2 regions of the Mariniflexile sp. HNIBRBA6329 genome follow, and region 1 is predicted to be linked to the other one. Evidence: riboswitches for the same ligand, from Rfam matches in the RefSeq annotation. Region 1 holds a riboswitch; the other holds the start of a gene.
What was found. A riboswitch is a leader RNA that binds a small molecule or an ion and turns the genes downstream of it on or off. The one in region 1 is predicted to bind thiamine pyrophosphate.
Positions count from the first base shown of each region.

Region 2: another riboswitch for thiamine pyrophosphate. It lies ahead of pnuC (nicotinamide riboside transporter PnuC); the one in region 1 lies ahead of thiS (sulfur carrier protein ThiS).

Region 1 is NZ_JBIFXS010000001.1:452,717-456,141, reverse strand. It holds gene thiC (phosphomethylpyrimidine synthase ThiC) at 1-1,624, opposite strand, end outside; gene thiS (sulfur carrier protein ThiS) at 1,681-1,884, opposite strand; TPP riboswitch at 1,996-2,090, opposite strand; gene ACGK9U_RS01835 (DUF3826 domain-containing protein) at 2,215-2,880, opposite strand; gene ACGK9U_RS01830 (M1 family metallopeptidase) at 2,979-3,425, opposite strand, start outside.
Region 2 is NZ_JBIFXS010000021.1:9,899-13,323, reverse strand. It holds gene ACGK9U_RS15250 (family 43 glycosylhydrolase) at 1-746, shown strand, start outside; gene ACGK9U_RS15245 (CIA30 family protein) at 795-1,271, shown strand; TPP riboswitch at 1,388-1,498, shown strand; gene pnuC (nicotinamide riboside transporter PnuC) at 1,562-2,173, shown strand; gene ACGK9U_RS15235 (acyl-CoA dehydrogenase) at 2,274-3,296, shown strand.

The sequences.
Region 1 (3,425 bases):
AATTAAATTGGTCTTCCCAACGGAATTCAAATCGTGCTTTACTTAGTGCGTTATCTCTGTGTTGCGATCCTGGGTGCCCTTTTGCTAAATCGGCAGCATGCGCAGCTAGTTTATAAGTTACAACACCTGTTCTAACATCTTCTTTATTAGGCAAACCTAGGTGCTCTTTTGGTGTTACATAACATAACATGGCGCAACCAAACCAACCTATCATGGCGGCTCCTATACCAGAGGTAATATGGTCGTAACCTGGAGCTATATCTGTTGTTAATGGCCCTAAGGTGTAGAAAGGCGCTTCATCACAAACTTCTATTTGTTTTTCCATGTTTTCTTTTATCATGTGCATGGGTACGTGACCAGGGCCTTCAATAAAGCATTGTACTTCGTGCTTGCGTGCAATTTGCGTTAGCTCGCCTAGGGTTTCCAATTCGGCAAATTGTGCTTCATCATTAGCATCCGCAACAGAGCCTGGGCGTAACCCATCACCCAAAGAAAAGGCAACATCATATTGTTTTAAAATTTCGCAAATTTCTTCGAAATGGGTATATAAGAAACTTTCCTTGTGATGTGCTAAACACCATTTTGCCATTATCGATCCACCTCTTGAAACGATTCCTGTGACGCGTTTAGCGGTCATAGGTACATAACGCAATAAGACGCCGGCGTGAATTGTAAAATAATCAACGCCTTGTTCAGCTTGTTCTATGAGTGTATCTCTAAAAATTTCCCAAGTTAAATCTTCGGCTACGCCATTTACTTTTTCTAAGGCTTGGTAAATTGGAACTGTACCTACAGGAACCGGTGAGTTACGAATAATCCATTCACGAGTTTCGTGAATATTTTGTCCAGTAGATAAATCCATAATATTATCAGCACCCCAACGGCACGCCCAAACCGCTTTTTCTACTTCTTCTTCAATAGATGAGGTGGTTGCAGAATTGCCAATGTTAGCATTTATTTTCACTAAAAAATTACGACCCAAAATCATTGGTTCAGCTTCGGGGTGGTTAATGTTTGAAGGTATTACAGCACGACCTCTTGCAACTTCGTCGCGCACAAACTCTGGCGTGATTTTAGATGGTATCGAAGCTCCAAAATGTTCGCCTTTATGTTGTTTTGCTATTTCGGTTATTTCATCAATACGTTGATTTTCACGAATAGCGATATATTCCATTTCTGGTGTGATAATGCCTTTTTTAGCATAATGTAATTGCGTTACGTTTTGCCCTTTTTTTGCTCGTAATGGTTTTTTTAAGTGAGAAAAGCGCATATGGTCTAAGCTTTTATCATTTAAGCGTTCATTACAGTATTTTGAAGTAAAGGAGTCTAGTTGTTCAACATCATTCCGGTTTAAAATCCATTGTTCCCGTATGCGTTCTATACCGTTGAGTATATTTATTTCTTTATTAGGATCTGTATATGGGCCAGAAGTATCGTAAACGGTTACAGGCTCATTGGGTGTTAACTTGCCGGTTAAAGAATCTTTGGTATCGGTTAATGAAATTTCACGCATGGCCACTTTTATTTCTGGATGAATTTTTCCGGACACATAAATTTTCTTTGAGTTAGGAAAAGGCTGTCTTGTTATTTTTTCTTGTTTTGGTGCGGTATCTTTTCTTTTCATTTTTAGGATGTATTTTATAGAGATTGTTGGAACTATGAGGAATCTTAAAATATTAATTAACCCCCTTGTGTTGCTTGAATAATTAATATATGGTCGTTTTGCTTTAACTGAACCGTTTCCCAATTATTTTGTGAAATAATAGTTGTATTAACGGCTACAGCAATACCGGTTTTGGGTAAATTGACTTGATGTAGAAGTTGTGAAATATTGATGTTTTCTTCAATATTTATAGGAGATTCATTTAGGTAAATAGTTGCCATTCACAATAGTTTTTAATTATTGTAAACTGTAGAAGTATCTAAATGTTTGAAAAAAATAAACTCAGTGTTGGTGAGTTTTATTTTAGAAAAGAATTGCTAATACATATTGCAATGTATTATTCAACTTTTCCCTTCGACGGTACTAACCGTATCAGGTTCAAAGGGTATATCTCAGTTCTTAAAGTAGAACACCCCTAAAGTTTACAGAGCGAATGTATAAAAAAATAAGGGTGTATTGTAATTTTTTCTAAAAAAAGATAGAAATCTATACAAAAAGCCTTCTTAATACAAAGAAGGCTTTAGAATATGATTGAGTTATTTATTAAAAAGTTAGTTTTTTTTAGCTTTTTCAGCTTTCATACGCTTTCCATAATCTTTATACAATTGTCTCCAACTTCTTCCATTAGAGTTTAAATATTGTTCGTTTTTGGTTTTATAAATTTCAAAAATGGCCGAGATTTGCTTCATATTTTTAAAATCCACAGCTATTTCTCGAGCTTCTTTTAGGTTTTTTAATATAATAGATTCTTCTTCTTCTGTGAGATCAGTAACTATTGCATGATATCCTTTTAAGGTAAACGCCACTTTGCCAATGGTATATTTATCTAGAATAGCCTCAATTTGGTTATCGTTAAGGTTTGCTTTGAGTCCTGCCATAAGTGCCTCATGTACAGAATTAGGCATTGCTGAATCGGCGATAATGGAGCGGTCTAACTCCGATAAGGGTTGACCGGTTACTGGATTAATACCTGCAGGAACACTATCAAACGGGTGACTGTTGTGCCAATTACGTACCGCTATTAAATGTGTTGATATATCTTCGGTTACCTGTATTTCCTTTTCTTTATTATTGAGATTTAATTCTGCAACCCAGTTACCAGCTTTTTCTATTAATTTAGCTTCTTCGTTTTGTTGAGCAACACAAACGCTTGCCGTTAATAAAAATAGTGTAAATAAGGCTATTTGTTTTTTGATATTCTTAATTAATATCTCCATTTTAATTATTTGTTAAGTTCTGTTTAATTTCAAATATATCAATAATAAATTTTGTGGAGAGCATCAATAACACCAAGTTTATTTGAAAACAATTTTAATTACTTTCTGTTATTTTCTTTATTAATATCCGCCATTAAATTTTTTGGGTCTATTACTACACTTTTTACCGCTTTTTTGGTTTCAAAAGTGTAGGTAGGGTATGCCCAAGCCCAATCTTTTATTAACGTAGCTTTGGTTGGTTTTTCACCACGCATCATTTGTAATGGGATGTAAAAATCTTCGGTTTTACCATCGGTATAAGTTACGGTTACATCAATAGGCATGGGCATTAAGCCAATGCGTTCTAAGGAAATGGTGTTGCTTTCAATAGTTTTTACACCATAATCTATGGTGTTGGTGGTTTGGGCAAAATCGGTTAAATACCAATCGAGTTCTAAGCCTGAAACTTTTTCTGCAGTACGGATAATATCCAATGGCTTAGGATGTTTAAAAGCAAAGTCGTCAAAATATTTTTTAATGGTTTTTGTTAAGTTTTCTTCACCCAT
Region 2 (3,425 bases), on a different contig from region 1:
CGTCTAGCGATTTAATAAACTGGACAGACCACGGCGCATGTTTAAGTGTTGACGATTTATCTTGGGCTGATAATTATGCTTGGGCACCAGATGCTGCCTATAAAAATGGTAAGTATTATTTCTGTTTCCCAGCTGGAACAGGTTTTAAAGACCGCGTAAACCCAAAAAATAGTACCAAATGGATGGGTATTGGTATGGCAGTAAGCGATTCGCCCACTGGACCATTTAAAGACCCTATAGGGAAACCGCTTTGGACAACACCTTATGCAAACGACCCATGCCTGTTTTTAGATGATGATGGCAAAGGCTATATATACTTTAATGGTGGTGGCGATTATTTTGTTGCAAAGTTGAATGATGATTTATTGAGTGTAAAAGAAAACCTAATTGCCATGGACATGGGTGGATACAAACCCAAAAGAGAAGGCCCATGGGTATTTAAAAGAAACGATGTTTATTATTACACCATGCCAGAAGATAACCGAATACTAACCTATTACACAGCAAGTACACCAATTGGTCCATGGAAATACCAAGGTGTTATTATGAAAGCTGAAGGTGAAAGTAATAACCATCATTCTATAGTTGAATTTAAGGGAGAATGGATTTTATTCTACCACCGCTGGCTTGAAAACGATTTAGATTGCGAAAAAAAACAACGTAAAGTATGTGCTGAATATTTACATTTTAATGATGATGGTACTATAAAAGAAGTAGAACGTACCGATGCTGGTGTAAGCCATTAAAAAACTTTCAGTTTTTATATATTCTAATTTAATTTTTTTTAAAGTGCCATGACTATTTTCAATTTTAAAACGACGACTAATATCACTAATTGGAAGACAATAAATGATGTGGTTATGGGTGGTAAATCTAACAGCAGCTTTAATTTAAACGGTTTTGGTGTTTTTAGCGGCAAGGTTTCTTTAGAAAATAATGGTGGTTTTTCAATGGTTCAATATAATTTTGACGCTAAAAGCGTATCTACTTTTTCCACAGTATGTATTAAAGTAAAAGGTGATGGTAAAACCTATCAGTTTAGAACAAAAAGCAATACAGATGATAAACACTCCTATGTTGCTAGCTTTAGCGCTAAAAAAGAATGGCATACTATTGAAATTCCTTTCAATACAATGTATCCTGCTTTTAGAGGCAAACTTTTAAAATTACCAAACTATCCTGGTGAACAAATGGCTCAAATAGCATTTTTAATTGGAAATAAAAAAGAGGAATCATTTAAACTAGAAATTGAGTCTATTACACTTAAATAAAATTATTTCTAGTTAACAAAATTTACAGTAAATCAAACCTTCGTATGCATTGCTTCTTCTATAGATAGTAAAAAAACAAACTTTAATTTTCATTATACCATCTATAACTATAACTTTGCACAAAAATGGGGTGCTTGTTTTTAACAGGCTGAGATGATACCCAAGAGTTTTTAAGCTCGATACCTGATCTGGGTAATGCCAGCGTAGGGATTTTATGGACAAAGCTTCATAGCTATTTTTCCATTATTGGTTCATCTCCGTACTTCATTCGTTTAAAAATTTATAAAACAATGACTGCGGATTTTTTTTCACCACTTATGATCTTACAATGGCTTGGTACTGGCTTCGGCATTACCCAAGTACTTCTTGCCCGAAAAAATAATATTCACAATTATTTATTTGGCATTATTTCCATACTTATAGGTATTTGGGTACTTTATGCATCCAAACTTTATGCCGATATCCTGCTGCACCTTTACTACCTAAACATGAGTATTTACGGTTGGTTTTATTGGAAGTTTGGCAAACAAAAAGAGGAAGTACCAATTACGTATGCCAATTGGCAAGAACACCTAAAAGCCATCGGCATTGTAGTGGTTTGTTTTGTTTTAATGGCGTATTGGTTAGCACAACACACCAATTCCGATGTGCCTTATTGGGATGCTACCACCACCGCTTTTGCTTGGGCTGGCATGTGGCTTATGGCAAGACGAAAAATGGAAAACTGGATTTACCTAAACATTAGCAACATCATTTCCATTCCGTTATTATTTTACAAAGAATTATACATCTACGCCGGTTTAACCATATTCCTGTTTGCAGTTGGCACATCGGGGTATTTTAAATGGCGACAAATTATATCAACACATTCAATGCAATTAGGAAATAGCATTCAAGAATGAAAATTGTCAGTCTGAGCCTGTTGAAGACATCAAAAACATTTCGACAGGCTCAATGTGACACTAAAAACAATACTTAGAACTGAAATTAGGTATATATTAAATGAATCGAGAAATCAATACAAAACCGTTTAATCCACACTTGTTGGAAGCTTCTGAATTTTCAACCGAAACTTTGGAATGGATTGCCAATAAAAACCTATGGAGCTTGTGGGTACCTAAAGTTTATAACGGACTGGAGTTATCCCTAACTGAAGGTTTAAAACAACTTCAAGTCCTTGCTAAAACCGATGGCAGCTTAGGTTGGACGGTAACACTTTGTAGTGGTGCTACCTATTTTATTGGAAATTTACAACCAGACGTTGCCAACCACATTTTTTTAAATCCAAAAGATACGGTTTGCTTTGGAGGTAGTGGTGGTGTTTTTGGTACTGCTGAGAAACAAGGTGACGATTATATTATTTCTGGGGAATGGCATTATGCAACGGGCGCTCCTTACCTATCGCATTTTACATTGAATGCCAAAATTATAGATAATGGCAAACCTGTGTTGAATACCGACGGAACGCCTTTGGTATATTCATTTGTAATTCCAAAAGAAGAAGTTACCATTATTGAAAATTGGGATACTATGGGTTTAAAAGCCACCGCTACCCATTCATTTAAGGTTGATTCGGTAAAGGTTGCTTCAAAATATGCCTTTGTTTACAATAATTTTTATTTGCCACAACCCATTTTTAAAATACCGTTTTCGGTGTTTGCCGATTTAACGCTTTGGGTAAACTATTTAGGTATGGCGGAGCATTTTTTTGATGAAGCCTCTTTAGTTTTAGAACAGCAACCTTTAAAACCATTTATTTTGATGCTTTATAAAACCAACAAACAGCTTTATAAATTTGCAGAAGATATAGAAATATTTACCACCAACGAAACCGAAATTACAAAAGCCTATATTGAAAACCTACACGCCACCGCAGCGGCATCGGTAAAAACAATTTCGGAAGCTATTTTAAAAGTATACCCACTATTGGGTGTTAAAGCTTGTAGTGAAAAGCATCTGTTAAATAGAATTTTTAGAGATTATTTTACGGCTACACAGCATCATGTTTTCTCTAGAAGACAGTAACATTAGCGGCATAAATAGTAAGATATTTCGTTCTTTTTGTCTAGCAAGTTGCAGTAAATTTTGAAGCGTGTTACTGCACTCTGAAAAACCACTGAAACCCTTACCAACTATACCGCATGTTGTTAGCAG